3 regions of the Mesorhizobium sp. B2-8-9 genome follow, and region 3 is predicted to be linked to each of the others. Evidence: predicted binding sites of a transcription regulator. Region 3 holds the regulator's gene; each other region holds the start of a gene.
The links. The regulator HrcA, encoded in region 3, represses chaperone genes, less so after heat shock. The targets are predictions, from matches to a motif close to GTTAGCACTCNCNNNNNGNGAGTGCTAAC.
Positions count from the first base shown of each region.

Region 1: the regulator HrcA is predicted to act here: its motif matches at 3,959-3,987, upstream of groES (co-chaperone GroES).
Region 2: the regulator HrcA is predicted to act here: its motif matches at 3,184-3,212, upstream of groES (co-chaperone GroES).

Region 1 covers NZ_VFTQ01000001.1:114,361-121,264, reverse strand. Annotated here, with positions in the region: gene FJ423_RS00540 (shikimate kinase) at 1-1,270, shown strand, start outside; gene groL (chaperonin GroEL) at 1,854-3,518, opposite strand; gene groES (co-chaperone GroES) at 3,580-3,876, opposite strand; gene FJ423_RS00515 (Crp/Fnr family transcriptional regulator) at 5,548-6,270, opposite strand.
Region 2 covers NZ_VFTQ01000005.1:146,534-153,437, reverse strand. Annotated here, with positions in the region: gene FJ423_RS08645 (LysR family transcriptional regulator) at 1-449, opposite strand, end outside; gene FJ423_RS08640 (SDR family oxidoreductase) at 554-1,315, shown strand; gene FJ423_RS08635 (hypothetical protein) at 1,324-2,175, opposite strand; gene FJ423_RS08630 (class I SAM-dependent methyltransferase) at 2,248-3,048, shown strand; gene groES (co-chaperone GroES) at 3,277-3,573, shown strand; gene groL (chaperonin GroEL) at 3,637-5,292, shown strand; gene FJ423_RS08615 (TetR/AcrR family transcriptional regulator) at 5,370-5,978, opposite strand; gene FJ423_RS08610 (NAD(P)-dependent alcohol dehydrogenase) at 6,093-6,904, shown strand, end outside.
Region 3 covers NZ_VFTQ01000042.1:1,759-8,662, forward strand. Annotated here, with positions in the region: gene rdgB (RdgB/HAM1 family non-canonical purine NTP pyrophosphatase) at 1-624, opposite strand, end outside; gene FJ423_RS30645 (VOC family protein) at 624-1,034, opposite strand; gene rph (ribonuclease PH) at 1,219-1,935, opposite strand; gene hrcA (heat-inducible transcriptional repressor HrcA) at 2,134-3,216, shown strand; gene FJ423_RS30665 (hypothetical protein) at 3,288-3,485, shown strand; gene FJ423_RS30670 (sorbosone dehydrogenase family protein) at 3,605-4,945, shown strand; gene FJ423_RS30675 (LysE family translocator) at 5,277-5,894, shown strand; gene cysK (cysteine synthase A) at 6,083-6,904, shown strand, end outside.

The sequences.
Region 1 (6,904 bases), on a different contig from region 3:
GGTGCCGCATCTTGATCAACGGTCGCGTGGGCAGATCGGGACAGCCAACGAGTTGACCGGCCAGGGCGTGAGCGCGGCGCCGGATGCCCAACTGGTCACCAGTGCAGTGCGCCATGTCTTTGAGATCCCGGACGAGGCTTTTACGCGCGCCTTCAGGAAGGCGGCACTGGCCTTCGAGGAGCGTGACTGCAGCGAGGTCGAGACCACCAACTGGTTCATCAGGATGGACACGCAGGGGTTACGCGGCGTTCACACGGCGTTCAGAACCGCACAGAACTATCGCTTCGAGGTCGAGTTCCATACGCCGGCCAGTTACCGGGCCGAGCTCGCGCAGCGCGCGCAGAGCGAATGCGAGCTGGTCCCCATTCCCCGTGGTGCCTGGGACATATTACACTGGGGCTCGTCAGGAGAAAGCAGGTCGAGGGCGGCAGGGACCTCCAGGTCGCCCACCGTCGCAAGACAACAGAGTGCGGTCATTCTCTCGCCGCATGCCGGCAAGATCGTCGCGGCCCTCGGTACGAGGCCGGTCGTGCTCGTCGGCATGCCGGCGAGCGGCAAGTCGAGCATCGGCCCCCGCCTTGCCAGGGAGCTGGGGGTGGAGTTTGTCGACATCGATAAACTTATCATCAAAGGGCACGGCGATATTAAGGATATATTCGAGCGCCGTGGCGAGCCCTACTTCAGGGAGCTGGAGACTAGAGAGCTCGCCGAGCAGTTGAAGAAAGGCCCCATGGTCATCGCAACCGGCGGCGGCGGCTTTGTCAAGCAGCCCAATCGAGACCTGATCCGCGAGAAGGCGGTGTCAATCTGGCTCAACACCGACCTGGATGAGATCGGCAGGCGCCTCCACCTGCAGCAGCGCTCCACGGGCGACACCGGCCGGCCGCTGCTGCAAGGCCCCGACATCAAGCAGCAGCTCGAAAACATGTTAGAAAAGCGCGGGCCAGACTACCAACAGGCCGATATCAAGGTGGTCCCGACCTTTAGAAAAGACAAGAAGAACGCCGGCATTTGCGTGGAGGCGCTCCACGATTTTCTGTGCAGCAGGGAGAGAGAAGCCGCCCTGACGCCCGCTGCCGAGATGTCACATGTCTCCGGTGCTTCCGGCACAGTCGTGGAAACCATCCAGGCGCCGGCGGCACCAATGAGTCAAGGTGAACTGCCGCCTCTCGACACCCTCACCGCCGACCCGCAGCCTTTGCTGGCCGGCAATAACGCACGAGCGGATTTAGCATCTTCCATGAGAAGCAGAGAACGCTCAAGTCGATGACAACAAGCTTTAGGCGACAACGATCAGGTCCTTTCGCAGGTTTGGTGCAGGGGGCGGGTTCGCGCCGAATGCTAACAAAAGTGGGAATCGCATGCATAAAGTCGTCAGAAGCCTCTGGCCGAGTCGATCTGGTCCTAGATGACACAGGAGATTCGTTGACCGCCCAATGGCCCGCCCTTCACAGCAGTGATGCGGCAGCAGGGCTTCGTTCGCGGTCTGGCAAGGTCTCGAGATGACAGGCTGCTTGTGCTTGGGATCGAGGTCATGGCCGAGGGCGTGGAGACAGAGGCAGACCGACAAATTCTGCACAGCTTGGCTGCAGAACCGCTCAGGGCTTCCTGTCCCTATGCCCCAATCACTTGAATTTGCAGTAAAAGAGTACGCGAAAGAGTTGTGACCGGTACCAGCTGTTGCTGACTGCATCAAGAAGAGCGTCAAAGGACGAGATGGGTGCTGGAAATGGACATGAGGTAATAGGCGGTATCAAGCGGCCAGTACGACGATGTAGCTGTGGTTCCGCGAAGTTGTGCAAAAAAAGGGCGGCATCGCTGCCGCCCTTTCCGTATTGCGCAGGTAGCGTGGATTAGAAATCCATGCCGCCCATGCCGCCCATGCCGCCCATGCCGCCGCCGCCCATGCCGCCAGGCATGCCGCCGCCAGCCGACTCCTTCTTGGGAGCCTCCGCGATCATGGCTTCGGTGGTGACCAGCAGGCCGGCGACCGAGGCCGCGTCCTGAAGAGCCGTACGGACAACCTTGACCGGATCGACGATACCCATGGCGATCATGTCGCCATATTCGCCCGTCTGGGCGTTGTAGCCGAAGGTCGCGCCCTTGTTCTCAAGGATCTTGCCGGCAACGATCGAGGCTTCCGCACCGGCGTTGGCCGCGATCTGGCGGGCCGGAGCCTGCAGCGCGCGACGAACGATGTTGATGCCGGCGGCCTGGTCGGAGTTGACGCCGACAGCGTTGATGCTCAGCGAAGCGCGCAGCAGCGCGACGCCACCACCAGCAACGATGCCTTCTTCGACGGCCGCGCGGGTCGCGTTGAGGGCGTCATCGACGCGGTCCTTCTTTTCCTTGACTTCGACTTCCGTCGCACCGCCGACGCGGATCACCGCAACGCCGCCGGCGAGCTTCGCCAGACGTTCCTGCAGCTTCTCCTTGTCGTAGTCCGAAGTGGTCTCTTCGATCTGCTGCTTGATCTGGGCAACGCGGCCCTGGATCTCGGCCTTCTTGCCGGCGCCGTCGACGATGGTGGTGTTCTCCTTGGAGATCGACACCTTCTTGGCGCGGCCGAGCATGTTGAGGCCGACGTTCTCGAGCTTGATGCCGAGGTCTTCCGAGATGACCTGGCCACCGGTGAGGATGGCGATGTCTTCCAGCATGGCCTTGCGGCGATCACCAAAGCCCGGCGCCTTGACGGCAGCGATCTTCAGGCCGCCACGCAGCTTGTTGACGACCAGCGTGGCCAGGGCCTCGCCTTCGACGTCTTCCGAGATGATGAGCAGCGGCTTGGAGGTCTGCACGACGGCTTCGAGAACCGGCAGCATGGCCTGCAGGTTGGAGAGCTTCTTCTCGTGGAGCAGGATGTAGACGTCCTCGAGCTCGGCAACCATCTTGTCGGCGTTGGTGACGAAGTAGGGCGAGAGATAGCCGCGGTCGAACTGCATGCCTTCGACGACTTCGAGTTCGGTCTCGGCGGTCTTGGCTTCTTCAACCGTGATGACGCCTTCGTTGCCGACCTTCTGCATCGCTTCCGCGATCATCTTGCCGACCGACTCGTCGCCATTACCGGCGATCGTGCCGACCTGAGCAACTTCCTCGGAGGTCTTGATCTTCTTGGCGTTCTTGATCAGCGTCGCGACGACTTCGGTCACAGCCAGATCGATGCCGCGCTTCAGGTCCATCGGGTTCATGCCGGCGGCAACGGCCTTGTGGCCTTCCTGGACGATCGACTGCGCCAGAACCGTCGCGGTCGTGGTGCCGTCGCCGGCGATGTCGTTGGTCTTCGAAGCGACTTCGCGGACCATCTGCGCGCCCATGTTCTCGAACTTGTCTTCAAGCTCGATTTCCTTGGCGACGGTGACGCCGTCCTTGGTGATGCGCGGGGCGCCGAACGACTTGTCGATGACGACGTTGCGGCCCTTCGGGCCGAGCGTGACCTTCACCGCGTCGGCGAGGATGTTGACGCCGCGCAGCATGCGTTCGCGGGCATCACGGGAGAATTTGACGAGCTTCACAGCCATTTTTTTGCTCCTGGGCAATTCGGCCTAAATTCAGATTGGATGTGATGAAAGGCGACGGCGGTCAGCCGATGATGCCCATCACGTCGGATTCCTTCATGATCAGAAGGTCTTCGCCATTGAGCTTGACTTCGGTGCCCGACCACTTGCCGAACAGGATGCGGTCGCCAGCCTTGACGTCCAGCGGGACCAGCTTGCCGGTTTCGTCACGAGCACCGGAGCCGACAGCGATGATCTCGCCTTCCTGCGGCTTTTCCTTTGCCGTATCCGGGATGATGATCCCGCCCGCGGTCTTGGATTCGGATTCGACCCGCCGAACGACCACGCGGTCATGAAGCGGGCGGAACTTCGACTTTGCCATTTTTTCTTCCTCGGTGAGAGCGGTGAGAAACACCGTCCGGCCACGCCGGACAAACTGCAAAGCCCGGCTTTGCCGGACCGTTGTTAGCACTCACCGCGAGCGAGTGCTAACAACGGGAGGATTAAGGGGTAAGCCGGAGATAGTCAAGACGAAAGGGCAGGCGCATGAGCAAAATCTTGATCCAAAGCTCTCAGGCAAGGCGACCACTTTGAACACTCCTGCTGACTTCGTCATTTGGCATTCTCGGCAGCGCGTTTCGACAATTTATGTTCGCCTACCATTCCCAGCGGCTTTGGAGTGCTAAGAGCCTGTGAATTTCTTTGAAGATCCGTTGCAACGCCTGCGCGCTGCGGGGAGTGCTGATCAGGCAGCGAGACTTGCGAACTTCTTGTGCCAGGAGGCATTCGGATTGAAGGCCGTATCTCGCTTGTGGTTTGCTCAAACCCAGGACGCAGGGGTTGCTGCCGCTTACTTACATTTTGTCGGCCAGCCCGCTACGGCTGTCGCCGCATCACCGCACCTGCACACGGGTGCGCCTCGCGAGGAAGTTCATTCGGGAACAAACCCACTCGGAGTGCTGGTAGTCGGCAAGTGGTTTTGTTGCTGCCAAGCTCATCAGGTGCGCTCAATCCGCCGCGGCACCCCCCGTCTCACAATGGACTATGGCGCGTTTGATCCACACCAGAGCCGCCCCGGTAGGATCGGCTCCGTCGGTCAGACCAGACGGTGGCTGACTTTTCTAAACTCCAACCAATCAGGGGCGCCTCTAAACTCCAACCAATCAGGGGCGCCAGGAACAGGTCTGGGAGTGGGTCGCGAGTGACATCCGTACGCGAGGCAGCGCGCCTCCTCCAAGGGTGAAGATGCTCGCAGCCGAACTTGATCTGCCACATGCCGGCTTTGAAGTTCGTCGAAGCGAGAATAACCGTTGCTGGCGAAGTGACCCTGCATTACACCTGTGTAGCTTGGCATAGGTTGGGGACAGATTGTCTAAATAGTCCTGCGGGGCCGAGGGCCGACTTCCTCGAACCCGTCCGAGTAGAAATCGACGTGCGTTTCCATTTTGGTTGCGCGGGTGCTCCAACCTCAAGTCGCTTCCAACCACGAGCGCGGCTTTCCCGCACAGCGACCTCGAGCAGACAAGGGGCAATCATTGGAGCGCATCTCGGGTCGAACATACAGCTCCGAAATCTGGCCGGACTTGCCTCCTGCATAGATCGCCGTGCACTCATTCAGTACGACTATGCCGGCCGGCTCGCCACATTCATTTCGTTGGCAAGCACTGTCGCCGCGCTTTGTTTGACGAAGTCGGGCGTGGGCGCTTTCCCGCCAGAGAGTTCATCGAGTAGCGCGTGAATGAAACGGGCGCCCGTTTCTGCGTCCAATAAGTTGGCCCGTCCAGTAGATACGGAAGGCATGGTTTCTCCCCCTCCTAGGGGGCGGCGTCCCGATTCGTGCTGCCAATCGCAAGGTGCGCTGGCAAAAAATGGAACTGCGAATCCGGCTATGATGGAGGGCTGCTCTCCTGTATGCAAGCCATTCTTGGGATTTGCAAAAACCGTCGCCCGCTCGTCCAAGCCAGGGATCTCTACACCATCTGACCGCGCGCGAAGCAAGATTCTGCTTAGCTGCTAGCGAGGACCGAGCTTGCGGACCCCACAGACCCCATGGTCAGCGTCGGGCGATTTCCCCAATCAGCCGAACATATTCGCCTTCTGGTTGCCCATAGATACCAGCTGCTTGGGCAACGAGGCCTTGGCGGTCTCGAATGACGATTTCACCTCGTCGCGAACGGATGAGGCCACGGCCCTCGAGCACTTGGAGCCCAACGGTGACCCCCGGCCGCCTTACGCCGAGCATAACAGACAAAAACTCGTGAGTGATCGTAATGCGTTTGTCGTGCATCCGGTCGTCACACATCAACAGCCATCGCGCCAGACGCTCTTCAAGGCTCGCTCGTGCGTTCATTAGGGCCGTATACGTAGCCTGAATGTGGAGATAGTGGACATAGCGCAAAAGGAAGGGATGCAACGTAGGGCTGTCCACTAGAGCCGCCTTGAATGGCTGAACTCCGATTCGCACTGCATTGCCTGCCAATTGCACGTAACAATCGTGCGCGGCATAGTCGGCACCCATCACCAGCGCGGGACCAGTCATTCCCTCTAAGCCAATGAGGCCAACTTCGGCATCCTTGCCGTCCGGAGTCATCGCGACAACAGAGCCGATGCCTTCCTCAAGGAAGTAAACGGCCTCTATCCTTGAACCGGCAGTCTCCAACGGCATTCTCAGATCAAGGGCACGTCGCTCAAAATGCGGCTCCAAACGCGCGAGGTCATCCGCGCTAAGCCGTCGCAGCAATTCATTTTTGTAGGAAGCATTCACTGGATTGGTCATGGCTCAATCCCACTTGGGGCAAGAGCATTCCAATCTCCTTGCCGTCCGCGCCCGTAAAAACGTGCAGACGATCTCGTGACAATACGCCCCTTGGTACGACAATGACAGCGGAATGCGAATCGATGCACGGCGAGCCCCCGCCGCGTGATTACAAAAGACGCGAAAAGTATGTCAGAGTGGGAAACGTACCAAACTCAGCTTTGTACGAAACCGACATTCTGAGGTCCCAGCTCTTTCCCGTTACCTGTCGTCCTAGCGCGCCGATTCCCTTGAGCTTCGTGAGAATCGCACGAACTCCTGATTTAGAGCCGGCGCGCTTTCAAATCGTAACTGTTCACTGAGAACGACACCTCGCGCTCGGGGATGCCGCTAGATGTAACCGCTCCCCAATGCCGCAGCGCGTCCGGTCGGCCGCGGTGGGGGGCGGAGGATTTTTGTTGTCCTTCGCCGATCGCTCGGATCTACGATTGCTCGGAAAGTTGCGTCGGCGGGACGTCAGCAACACTCAGCGTGTCCGATCGAAATGCCCTAGTGGCGGCTGTCGGATTTATTCTGTACGGGGACACGTTTGAGGATCGACTGATGTCAGCCCGGGGCCGTCTGGTCCAATGTCGCGCGGATAGCGCCGATTCCC
Region 2 (6,904 bases), on a different contig from region 3:
TCGCTGTCGGGCAGCGTGCCGGCGCGGACCACGCAATCGACGCCTTCGCGCACCAGGTCGACGAAGCGGTCACCCTCGCCGATATGCACGCTGAGCCCGGGATAGCGGGCGAGCAGCGCCGGCAGTTCCGGAATGACGAAGGTGCGGGCCATGTTGCCGTTGATGTCGATGCTCAGACGTCCGCGCACCTCATGCGCGCCGAAGCTGCCCTCGGCATCCTCGATGTCGGCGAGGATGCCGATGCAGCGCTGGTAATAGGCCTCGCCGTCCAGCGTCGTGGTGACGTGGCGCGTTGTGCGCCTCAGCAATTGTACGCCGAGCCGCTCCTCGAGCTGCTTGATCGCGGCGGTGGCGCTGGAGCGCGGCAGGCCGAGATCGGCGGCGGCCGCGGTGAAGCTGCGCCGTTCCACAACGCGAGTGAAGAGCCGCATGCTGTCGAACCGGTCCATCGCCGATTGTTCGCACAGACTGAATAGTGTTGGCAATCCATGGCCGATTATATCGATCAGGCAGGCGAGTATATGCATCTCCATCCAAAAGAAGGAGATTCGCCATGACCACTCGTCCCATTGCTCTCATCACCGGCGGCAGCCGCGGCCTCGGCCGCAACACCGCGATCCACCTTGCCCGGAGGGGCGTCGACGTCATCGTCACCTATCGCTCGCGCGCCGACGAGGCGAAGAGCGCAATCGCCGAGATCGAGGCTGCCGGCGGTCGAGCAGCGGCGCTTGAGCTCGACGCCGGCGCCGTCGCCAGCTTCCCGGCTTTCGTTGCGGCGTTGAAGAAGACCCTCAAGGACACCTGGCAGCGCGACCGCTTCGACTATCTCGTCAACAATGCCGGCACCGGCCTGCGCAAGATGATCGCCGAAACGACGGAAGAGGAATTCGACACGCTGATGAACACCCATCTGAAGGGCGTGTTCTTCCTCACCCAGGCGCTGCTGCCGCTGATCAATGATGGCGGACGCATCATCAACATCTCGAGCGGGCTCGCCCGCTTTGCTGCTCCCGGATCGTCGGCCTATGCGATGATGAAGGGCGGCATCGAGGTGTTCACGCGCTACCTCGCCAAGGAGCTCGGCCAGCGCGGCATCACCGCCAACACCGTGGCGCCCGGCGCGATCGCCACGGACTTCAATGGCGGCCATGTGCGCGACAATGCCGAGATCAACCGCATGGTGGCCGGCGTCACCGCGCTCGGCCGCGTCGGCGTCCCCGACGATATCGGGCCGATGATCGCCTCGCTGCTCTCCGACGACAATCGCTGGGTCAATGCCCAGCGCATCGAGGTGTCTGGGGGCATGAATATCTAGACGATCGGTCACTTGACCTGGCGGATCAGTCCTTCGAAGCCGTCGGCAAGATTGGCATTGCCGGCGGCGATGAAGCTCGACAGGTTCCTGGCACGCCCAGGGGTCTTGTTGGCATCGAGCAGCACCGCCCTGCCCTCATGCATGACGAAGTCGAACTTGCCGTAATCGAAGCCGAGCTGGCGCCGCAGCGCGCGCAGCTCGTCCGGCACGGGCACCGCCTCGCGGCGGATGGTGTCGTCGCCCTTGACCAGGCTCTGCGGCGAGACATGACGGGTGCAGCGCTCGCGCTCGCCGCAGAACAGCCAGAAGCGGGCGCCAAAACCGTCCGGCTCCGGCTCAGGAATGAATTTCTCGACGACCAGATCCCGGCGTTCGAAGACCGCGGCCGGAACATCGGCGAGCGAGGCATGGATCTCGTATTTTTCGAAGGCTTGGACGCCGGGAAACGGCTCCGGCCTGCCGGCTCGCCGCGCGCGCCGGTTCAGCTGCTGTTCCGGCGTTCCCCGATGGTTGAGGCTGCTCTTGACGATGACCTGTCCCTGCCAGTCGTCGCCTTGGCCAATCACGGCGCCGCTGACGCGGCGTTTCGAGATGTCGGCGGCCCCAAGATTGAGGCAGAAGGGAAAGCGGCGCGCATAGTCGACATAATCGGGCGGCGTCACGGTCGCGTCGAGATGCAGCACCGCGATGTCGGCGGCCGGCTTCGCCGAGGTGCCGCGCAGGACCCGCACCGAATGGCCGCGGCGCTTCAGCTCCTCCAGCAGGTCGAAGAGCATATACGGGCTGTCACGGCGCAGCAGCAGCCCGCGCCGGGTCTGGAAGCGGTCTTGTTCATGCGTGATGACGGCGATGCGTGCCATGCGCCCCACTTGGCTTATCATGCGCCTTCGATTATGCGACGAACACAATGCCCTAACCGATACAGGGTTTGCATGACCGAGCACTGGAATGCAATTCGCAAGCACTGGCAGTTGCTCGGCTCGCCGCTGCGGCCGCCGGCTCAGGTGGTCGAGGCCTACGAACGTGAGCTCGAGCTTTCGCAATCGCACGTCGTCATGCTCGGCGTGACGCCCGAGCTCGCCGGGCTCGGCGCCACGATGACGGCGGTCGACGAGTCTCCCGACATGATTGCCGGCATCTGGCCGGGCGACACCGATATGCGCAAGGCGGTGCAGGGCGACTGGTTCGACTTGCCGTTTCCCGGTGCGAGCATCGAAGCGCTGATCGGCGATGGATGTCTCTCCGTGATCGGCGCCGGTGACCTCAGACGCTCACTGCTCGCGTCGATCGCGCGTGCGCTCAAACCCGACGGGCGCGCCGCCATCAGGCTTTATGCTTCCCCCGAAACCCGCGACGAGCCGCAGGAAGTCTGCGCCCTGGCACTCAGCGGCGGCGTCTCGACATTCCATGAACTCAAATGGCGCGTGGCCATGACCGCCATCGGCGGAGCGCCTGATTACACGATACCGGTGAGGGGCATCCTCGAACAATTCGACAGGATGTTTCCCGACCGCGAGGAGCTGTCGGCTCGAACCGGGTGGGAGCTGCCGACCATCGGGACCATCGACGTCTACCGGAACTCGTCCGTCGTCTACAGCTTCGCCCCGGCGGCAGCGCTGATCAAGGAAGCCCAGACCTTCTTCGATGACGTCCGGCTGGCCTCGACCGGCACATACGGGCTCGCAGAACGCTGCCCGCTGCTGGTGCTGCGTTCGCCGAGGCGCCTGGACTAACGGGCGGGTTGCTCGTCGGCGCCTCGCGATGGCCGGTGCATTTCGGCCTGGCGTTTCGCAGGAGAAAAATTTCGCGCCGCTGCCCCGTTGCGCGCGCCTTGACTCCGGCAACCCAGCGGCCTATCTCAGCGCCACGTTAGCACTCGCCTTTGGTGAGTGCTAACTTATATCCGGCGGCCTCGCCGGATGGAGGAACAGTTCTCACCGTTCTCATTCGAGGAAGAAAACATGGCAAAGTCCAAGTTCCGCCCGCTTCATGACCGCGTGGTCGTTCGCCGGGTCGAATCCGAATCCAAGACCGCCGGCGGGATCATCATCCCGGATACGGCGAAGGAGAAGCCGCAGGAAGGCGAGATCATCGCCGTCGGCTCCGGCGCCCGCGACGAAAGCGGCAAGCTCGTGCCGCTGGACGTCAAGGCCGGCGACCGCATCCTGTTCGGCAAGTGGTCGGGCACTGAAGTCAAGCTCAATGGCGAAGACCTTCTGATCATGAAGGAATCCGACATCATGGGCATCATCGGCTGATCATCGGCCTCACCTGAATCTTCATCTTCGGGCTCTTCCTGAGCCCCTGCCAGGAGCTAAAACATGGCTGCCAAAGACGTAAAATTCTCCCGCGATGCCCGTGAGCGCATGCTGCGCGGTGTCAACATCCTCGCCGACGCGGTGAAGGTCACCCTCGGCCCCAAGGGCCGCAACGTCGTCATCGACAAGTCGTTCGGCGCCCCGCGCATCACCAAGGACGGCGTCACCGTCGCCAAGGAAATCGAGCTTGAGGACAAGTTCGAGAACATGGGCGCCCAGATGGTCCGCGAAGTCGCTTCGAAGACCAACGACATCGCCGGCGACGGCACCACGACCGCAACGGTTCTGGCGCAGTCGATCGTCCAGGAAGGCCACAAGGCGGTCGCCGCCGGCATGAACCCGATGGACCTGAAGCGCGGCATCGACCTCGCCGTCACCGAAGTCGTCACGGCGCTCGGCAAGGCCGCCAAGAAGATCAAGACTTCCGAGGAAGTCGCCCAGGTCGGCACGATCTCGGCCAATGGCGACGAGTCGGTTGGCAAGATGATCGCGGAAGCGATGCAGAAGGTCGGCAACGAAGGCGTCATCACCGTCGAGGAAGCCAAGACCGCCGAGACCGAGCTGGAAGTCGTCGAAGGCATGCAGTTCGACCGCGGCTACCTGTCGCCCTACTTCGTCACCAACGCTGACAAGATGGTCGCCGATCTCGAGGACGCCTACATCCTGCTGCACGAGAAGAAGCTGTCTAACCTGCAGGCCATGCTGCCGGTCCTGGAAGCCGTCGTCCAGACCTCGAAGCCGCTGCTCATCATCTCGGAAGACGTCGAAGGCGAGGCTCTGGCCACGCTGGTCGTCAACAAGCTGCGCGGCGGCCTGAAGATCGCCGCCGTCAAGGCGCCGGGCTTCGGCGATCGCCGCAAGGCCATGCTGGAAGACATCGCCATCCTCACCGGCGGCCAGGTCATCTCGGAAGACCTCGGCATCAAGCTTGAGAATGTCGGCCTCAACATGCTCGGCCGCGCCAAGAAGGTGTCGATCTCCAAGGAGAACACCACCATCGTCGATGGCGCCGGCAAGAAGGCCGAGATCCAGGGCCGCGTCGCCCAGATCAAGCAGCAGATCGAGGAGACCACCTCGGACTACGACAAGGAGAAGCTGCAGGAACGTCTGGCGAAGCTCGCCGGCGGCGTTGCCGTGATCCGCGTCGGCGGTGCGACCGAAGTGGAAGTCAAGGAAAAGAAGGACCGCGTCGATGACGCCCTGAACGCGACCCGCGCGGCCGTGGAAGAAGGCATCGTCGCCGGCGGCGGCGTTGCGCTCCTGCGCGCTTCGGGCAACCTCAAGGCCACCGGCGCCAACTCCGACCAGGCCGCCGGCATCAACATCGTGCGTCGCGCGCTGCAGGCTCCGGCCCGCCAGATCGCGGCCAACGCCGGTGCGGAAGCCTCGATCGTCGCTGGCAAGATCCTCGACAACAAGGGCGCGACCTTCGGCTACAACGCCCAGACCGGCGAGTATGGCGACATGATCGCCATGGGCATCGTCGACCCGGTCAAGGTCGTGCGCACGGCTCTCCAGGACGCGGCCTCGGTCGCCGGCCTGCTCGTCACGACCGAAGCCATGATCGCCGAAGCTCCGAAGAAGGAGTCGGCTGGCGGCGGCATGCCTGGCGGCATGGGCGGCGGCGGCATGGGCGGCATGGGCGGCATGGACTTCTAAGAAGTCTGACCCATCACTGATACGGAAAGGGCGCCGAAAGGCGCCCTTTTTGTTTTGCATGGATCAAATCCGAGTCCTCAGGCGGCACTCTCCGCCTGCCGTGTCGCCTTGCCAGCCAGCACCGCCTGCTCGACCAGCGCAGCGACCTCGTCGGCAACCGCCTGGACCGGGGCACGGTCGCGGGTGGCGCGGGCGATCACCATCAGGCCTTCCAGCGAGGATTCGACCAGCAGGGCCAGCGCCTGAGCGCGCCGCTCCGGCACCCCTGCCCTGACGAATGCCTGCCGCAGCAGTCCGATCCACTGCTCGAAGGCCGAGCGGCAGATTTCAACCAGGTCCGGCACATCGTTCGGCGCATCGAGCACCACCGGCGCGACAGGACAGCCGAGCGAGAATTCGTTCTCCTCCAGCATGCGGGCCACCGACTGATAGATGTGGTGAACGGCAACGGCGGGATCGCTTTCCTCCAACAGCGCGACGCCCAGCCGCTCCGTCACGTCGGCAACACTGGCGCGCGTCACCTCGACGACCAGTTGGTCCTTGCCGCCCGGGAAATGGAAATAGAGCGAGCCGCGCGGTGCTGCGCTGGCGCTTAGAATGTCGTTCAGCGACGTGCCGTGATAGCCGCGCTTGCGGATGAGCAGCGCCGTCGCCTCGATCATGCGGGTGCGTGTGTCAGTCGCCACGTCGACCTCTCAAAATGTCAACCTTTGTCAGGAGCGCGCATTATAGGACTTGCCCTGAATATGACAATCGGTCTACATAATATGTAAATCGGTCTACATATACCGGAGGCAAAAATGCGGACATACCGGCTCGAGGAATTCGGCGACATCGAGGGACTGGTCATGCGCAAGGAAGCGCTGCTCAAGCCGGGTGCAAACCAGATCCTGGTACGAGTGCGCGCCGCCTCGCTTAACCGCCGGGACACGATGATCCTTAACGGCACCTATCCTTTGGCACCCCGCGCGGGCATCGTGCCGCTGAGCGACGGTGCCGGCGAAGTCGTGGCCGCCGGCGACGGCGTCACTCGCTTTGCCGTCGGCGACCGCATCACCGGCAGCTATTTCGCGCGCTGGATCGACGGCCGCATCCATCCGGGCGTGATCGACCAGCTCGGCTGCACACTGGACGGCGTGCTGGGCGAATATGCGCTGCTTGACGAGCAATGGGCGGTGCGACTGCCGGACCATCTTTCCTGGCAGGAGGCTGCGACCTTCACCTGCGCCGGGCTGACCGCCTGGAGCGCGCTGACGCACGCCGAGATTCCGAAGCCGGGTCAATGGGTTCTCACCATTGGCTCAGGTGGTGTTGCGTTGTTTGCCTTGCAGTTCGCCAAGCTCATGGGCTGCCGTGTGGCCGCTGTCACCTCGCGGGCGGAGAAGACCGACAGGCTGCGGGCGCTCGGCGCCGACCTCGTCGTCGCGGCAGCCGAGACACCGGAATGGGGCATGAAGCTGCGCGAGGCGACCGTCGGCATCGACATGGTCGTCGAAACCGGCGGCCCGGCGACCTTTGCGCAATCGCTGATCGCCAGCACGCTTCAAGGGCGCATCGTGCTGCTCACCGTGCAGGACCGCAACGGCAAGTCGGTCGAGATTCCGGGCGCCGT
Region 3 (6,904 bases):
GGCGCGGGCGCGGTGCGAAAGCGCCGTCGCCTGGCCGGGCCTCCAGCCATGCTTTTCTTGCGCGCTCATCTCGCCAAAAGTCTTGTCGAAACCGTTGGGCAGGAACACCGGATCGTAGCCGAAGCCGAGCGTGCCGCGCGGCGGCCACACCAGCGTGCCTTCGGCCTCGCCGCGATAATATTCGGCCTCGCCGTCGGGAAATGCCAGGCAGATTACGGCGACGAAGCGGCCGGTGCGCTGCGCGGGCTCCGTAGCGCCAACCTCCTGCAGCGCCACCTCGGTGCGCTGCATGGCCATGCCGAAATCCCTGCTGCCGTCCGGCGTCTCGGCCCAGTTGGCGGTATAGACACCGGGCGCGCCGTCGAGCGCGTCGACGCAGAGCCCGGAATCGTCCGACAGCGCCGGCAGGCCGGTCGCCTTGGCGGCGGCATACGCCTTGATATAGGCGTTCTCCTCGAAGGTGGTGCCGGTCTCGTCCGGTTCGGGCAGGCCGTATTCCTTGGCCGATTTCGCCTCGAATCCGAACGGCGCCATCAGGTCGGCGAATTCGCGCAGCTTGCCTTCATTGTGGCTGGCGACGACGATCTTTTTTTCCCCAAGGGAATGAAAAGGTTGCGAGTGCATCAGAAACCCCAGATCCTTGGCTCGGCGAACTCGATCGAATTGCCGGACGGGTCGCGGATATAGATCGAGTGCCCGCCCTGCGGCCATTCGAAATCGCTTTCGATGGCGATGTTGTTGGCGGCGAGATGCCTGCGCCATGCGGCGATTTCATCGGCGGTTGCCGCAAAGCAGAGGTGCCCTTCGCCGGCCGTGCCATGCGGCGGCACCTTCAGCCGAGCGTCCGGCGCCGGCGGGATTTTCGTTGCCTCGGCGTTGAAGAGAAGCAATACGCCGTCGCCGCAGCGGAAGAAAACGTGGCGCCCTTCGACCTTGCCCAAGGCTTCGAGGCCGATGACGTTGCGGTAGAAGGCTTCGGCGGCGTGTAGGTCTGTGACGTAGAGGGCGGATTCGAGGATTGCGGAGGGTATCACGAGGCCCCCCTCTCTGCCCTGCCGGGCATCTCCCCCTCAAAGGGGAAGATTGGCAGCTTCGGCGAAGGCGCCATTCTTGCAACGCTGGCGATTGGCGAAAGCCGTCGTGACACCCAATCTCCCCCCTTGAGGGGGAGATGGCCGGCAGGCCAGAGAGGGGGGCCTAGGCTCGGCATTCGGAAACCTACGCCACCGCCATCTGCTGCAGGCTCACCAGCCGCGAAATGCCCTTCTTCGCCAAGCCCATCAGCGCCGCGAACTGCTCCTCGGAGAAAGGCTCGCCCTCGGCCGTGCCCTGGATCTCGACGATGCCGCCCTTGCCGGTCATGACGAAATTGGCGTCGGTGCCGGCCGAGGAATCCTCCAGGTAATCAAGATCGATGACCGGCTGGCCGTCATGGATGCCGCAGGAAATTGCCGCGACATGGTCCTTCAGCACCTTGGCGACGCTCACCATCTGGCGCGCTTCCATCCAGCGCAGGCAATCGTAGAGCGCCACCCAGCCGCCGGTGATCGAGGCCGTGCGGGTGCCGCCATCGGCCTGGATGACGTCGCAGTCGACGGTGATCTGCTGCTCGCCCAGCGCCTGCAGGTCGACCACGGCACGCAGCGAGCGGCCGATCAGCCGCTGGATCTCCAGCGTGCGGCCGCCCTGCTTGCCGGCGGAGGCTTCGCGCCGCATGCGCTCGCCGGTCGAGCGCGGCAGCATGCCGTATTCGGCCGTCACCCAGCCCTTGCCGGAATTGCGCATCCAGGCCGGCACCTTTTCCTCCAGGCTGGCCGTGCACAGGACATGCGTGTCGCCGAACTTCACCAGGCACGAGCCTTCGGCGTGCTTGGAGACGCCGCGCTCGAAGGAGATGGCGCGCATTTCGTCGGCTTGGCGTTTGGAGGGGCGCATTCGGCCTTCTTTCTTGTCGTTTCCGGAATCGTGGCCGGCTTGTAGACGCATGCGGGGCAAGTCGCAAAGGAAAAGGACGCCGCGCAGGAAAACGGGCCGCGCGACTGCAAACGCGGCACCGTGTGACCGCGAGCGCGGCACCGGGTTGCGCCGCCGTAGCTTAAGTCTATATCTTTCGGAAGGAGGTTTCTCGCCGGAATGAACAAACCAGTCGATCCGACGTCGCAGTCGCCGGTACTTCAGTCACTCGACATGCGCTCGCGCGATATCTTCCGGCGGATTGTCGATTCCTATCTGCGCGACGGCGAGCCGGTTGGCTCGCGCAGCCTGTCGCGCATCCTGCCCTCCTCGCTGTCGCCCGCCACCATCCGCAACGTGATGAGCGACCTCGAGCATCTGGGGCTGATCTACGCGCCGCATGTTTCCGCCGGGCGGCTGCCGACCCAGACCGGCCTGCGCTTTTTCGTCGACGCCTTCATGGAGCTGGGCGACCTTTCCGACGACGAGCGCCGCACCATCGAGGCGCAGGTGCGCGCCTCCGGCTCGGGCGCGACGCTGGAGCATATGCTGACCGAGGCCAGCCAGATGCTGTCGGGCATGTCGCGCGGCGCCGGCCTCGTGCTCGCCTCCAAGCACGAGGTGGCGCTGAAGCACATCGAATTCATCCAGCTCGAGCCCGCAAAGGCGCTCGCCGTGCTGGTGTCGCAGAACGGTGATGTCGAGAACCGCGTCGTCGACCTGCCGGCCGGCACCACCGTGTCGCAGCTGCACGAAGCGTCCAATTTCCTCAATGCGCATATCCGTGGCCGGACGCTGGCCGAGGCGCGGGCGGAAATCGCCCGCATCAAGGACGAGACCAGGGCGGCCCTCGACACGCTGTCGCAGGATCTGGTCGAGAAAGGCCTCGCGGTCTGGGCCGGCGCCGAAAGCGGCCTGCCGGCGCGCCTTATCGTGCGCGGCCGCGCCAATCTCCTGGAAAACGTCACCGCCCAAGCGGACATCGAATTGCTTCGCCATCTGTTCGAGGATTTGGAAACCCAGGACGGACTGCTGCAGCTGCTCGATCTCGCCGAAGAGGGGCCGGGCGTGCGCATCTTCATCGGCTCGGAGAACAAGCTGTTTTCGCTGTCCGGCTCCTCGCTGGTCGTCGCCCCCTATCGCGACAAGGACGCCCGCGTCGTCGGCGCGCTTGGCGTCATCGGGCCGACCCGCCTGAACTACGCCCGCATCGTGCCGATGGTCGATTACACTGCACAACTGATTTCCCGCATGCTTCGTTAGGTGTATCGATATTCAGGTGAGGCCGGCCTGACCTGAACCTCGACACAGCTGAGGGTGCAAAGGAGAAGAACATGGCGCTGGAATCGCTCAAGGCCCAGATCAGCCTGCTGCTCGAGGAAATGGTGAACCAGCCCGAGGACGAGCACGAGATCCAGGAGCAGCTGCGCGAGAAATTGAGGGAGATGCGCGCCATGGGCCTGCCCCTGCCGGCTGATCTCGTCGAGTTGGAAAAGCGCCTCGACGACGACCTGGATGCCGAAGAGGCCTGAGGCCGGCAAGTCACGTGCGCGAGCTTCTCTTTTCGATCGTTAGCCCAATATGTTCTGTCTCCGGGGCCTTATCGACTGAGGCACCCGAGGGCAGGACATAGGCAGAGACGGAGGACAGCATGATGCGGATCGCCGGCCTTGCGGGCCTCGCGCTGGTTTTTGCCACGGCTGCCTTTGCGCAGCAGGCCGGTCAGCCCTTGCTCAGCGGCGAAAAAGCTTTCGGCGACTGGAAAGCCGACCGTCCGGGCGTGCGCCGGCTGCTGAAACCTGAGGATTTGCCGAAACCCGACATGACGGAGTCCGCTTCGAACGGCGGCGGCGTCACCGAGCGCCCCGAGGATGCGAAGCCAAAGCTTCCGCCTGGCTTTTCCGCCGAACTGATCGCATCCGGCATCGACAGTCCTCGCGTCGTGCGGGTGGCGCCGAACGGCGACCTCTTCGTTGCCGACAGCCGGGCGAACCAGGTGCGCGTCTATCGCCTGGCGGAAGGCAGCGCCAAGCCTGCACAGGAGTCGATCTTCGCCAAGGGCCTGACCCGGCCCTACGGCATCGCCTTCTACCCGCCGGGCGACAAGCCGCAATGGGTCTATGTCGCCAACAGCAACAGCGTCGTCCGCTTCCCCTATCGCGAGGGTGACCTCGAAGCGTCGGGCAAGCCGGAAACCATCGTCGCCAAAGTCCCCGCCAGCCACCACTGGACGCGCGACATCGCCTTCTCGCCCGACGGCAAGACGCTCTATCTGTCGGTCGGCTCCGGCTCCAACATCGCCGAGGACATGGGCGCGAAGCCGAAGGGCGGTGTCGAGGCGTGGACGAAATCGCAGCCGCTGGGCGAGGCCTGGGGTCCGGAACAGGGCCGCGCCGATGTGCTGGCCTTCGACCCCGACGGCAACAACCGCAGAACCGTCGCCACCGGCCTGCGCAACTGTTCCGGCATGACCATGCAGCCGGCGACGGGCGCGCTCTGGTGCGTCGTCAACGAGCGCGACGAGCTTGGCGACAACACCCCCTTCGAATATGCCACCGCGGTGAAGGAAGGCGCCTTCTATGGCTGGCCCTGGTATTATATCGGCGACAATGAGGACCCGCGCCACGAGGGCGCCCGCCCCGATCTCGCCGGCAAGGTCACGGTTCCGGACGTGCTGATACAGGCGCATTCGGCGCCGCTCAACATCGCCTTCTATGATGGCGCCAACTTCCCGGCCGATTTTAAGGGCGACGCCTTCGTCACGCTGCACGGCTCGTGGAACCGCAATGTCCGCACCGGCTACAAGGTGGTGCGGCTGAGGTTCAAGGACGGCAAGCCGACCGGCGAATACGAGGACTTCGCCACCGGCTTCGTCATATCCGACGACGCGGTCTGGGGCCGGCCGGTCGGCGTCGCCGTGGCCAGCGACGGCGCGCTGATCCTGACCGAGGACGGCAACGGGACGATCTGGCGTATTACGTATGGTGGGTAGCTCCCCCAACCTCGTCATTCCAGGGCGGAGCAGCCGCGAAGCGGCGTCGCGGAGACCCTGGAATCCATTCCGTGACCCTGATCAAAGAGTGCAGCGGCGCAGAATTCTGCACAGTTGTGGCGCTCGGAGGTCACGGAATGGATCCTCGGGTCTGCGCGCGTCGCTTCGCTCCTTGCTCCGCCCGTGGATGACGAGGTTGGGACGCTCCAGCCAATCTCCAAGGCGCCCGCCGGGCGACCGGCCAAATGCCCGTGCCAGTCGCGCTGGCGTAACGAATTCCAGTGCGAGGGAATTGATAAAAACCCAGCCCCACATACGCTAGGCCAGAACCATGACACTCACCGGATTCCTTGCCTACAGCGCCGCGCTCGGCGTCGCCGCCGCCATTCCAGGCCCCGGCGTCACGGCGCTTGTCGCCCGCGCGCTCGGCTCCGGCTTCCGGTCCTCGCTCGCCATGTCGTTCGGCCTGATGCTCGGCGACCTCACCTATCTCACCGCCGTCGTGCTCGGGCTCGCCTTCGTCGCGCAGACCTTCGGCATGGTCTTCCTCGCCATCAAATGGGCCGGCGTCGCCTATCTCGCCTTCCTCGCCTGGCGCTTCTGGACCAGCGGCATCACGCCCGAGACCGTCGAGGCGCGGAAGGCCAAAGGCGGGCTGGTGTCGAGCTTCATCGCCGGGCTGACGGTGACGCTCGGCAATCCCAAGACGATGATCTTCTATCTCGCCATCACGCCGACCATCGTCGACCTGAAGACGATCACGCTCGCCGACTACGCGATTCTTGCGATGCTCACCGTGGCGGTTCTGTTCGTGGTGCTGGTGCCTTATCTGGCGCTCGCAGCCAAGGCGCGCTGGTTCCTGAAATCGCCGCGCGCGCTGAAGGTGCTGAACCGCACCGCCGCCGGCTTCATGATGGGCGCGGCTGCCGCCATAGCGGCGCGTCAATAGGTTCCAATCTCAACCGATCCCGGATTCGGCCAAACTATTCCTGAAACCCGGCTTGGCGGAAAATGCATTTCCGGCCGCGGGCGCTTTTGAGCAACCGCCCCACTCGGATATTTTCCAGCCTCAGCCTATCTTGCGCGGCTGAAAGCCTTATTCTGTCTGCCTGTGCCATTGCCTTGGGAGCGAAACCAATGAACAAGCCCGTCACCTCCGCGCGCGTGCCCGGCCGCGGCCGCGTCTTCAACTCGATCACGGAGACGATTGGCGACACGCCGCTGGTCAGGCTGGACAAGTTCGCGAAGGAAAAGGGCATCGTCGCCAACCTTCTGGCCAAGCTCGAATTCTTCAACCCGATCGCCTCCGTCAAGGACCGCATCGGCGTCGCCATGATCGAGGCGCTGGAGGAGGCCGGCAAGATTTCGCCCGGCAAGACCACGCTGATCGAGCCGACTTCCGGCAACACCGGCATCGCGCTCGCCTTCGCCGCCGCCGCCAAGGGCTACAAGCTGATCCTCACCATGCCGGAGACGATGTCGGTCGAGCGCCGCAAGATGCTGGCGCTGCTCGGAGCCGAGCTGGTGCTGACCGAGGGCCCGAAAGGCATGAAGGGCGCCATCGCCAAGGCCGACGAGCTCGCCGCGACGCTGCCCAACGCCATCATCCCGCAGCAGTTCGAAAATCCGGCCAACCCCGAAATCCACCGCCGCACCACGGCCGAGGAAATCTGGAACGACACCAATGGCGAAGTCGACATCTTCGTCGCCGGCATCGGCACAGGCGGCACTATCACCGGCGTCGGCCAGGTGCTGAAGAAGCGCAAGCCTTCGCTGCACGTCGTGGCGGTCGAGCCGGAAGCCTCGCCGGTTCTGTCGGGAGGCCAGCCCGGCCCACACAAGATCCAGGGCATCGGCGCAGGCTTTGCGCCCAAAATCCTCGACACCTCGATCTATGACGAGGTCGTCAGGGTCTCGAACGAGGATTCGGTCGCCAATGCGCGTCTCGTCGCCCGGCTC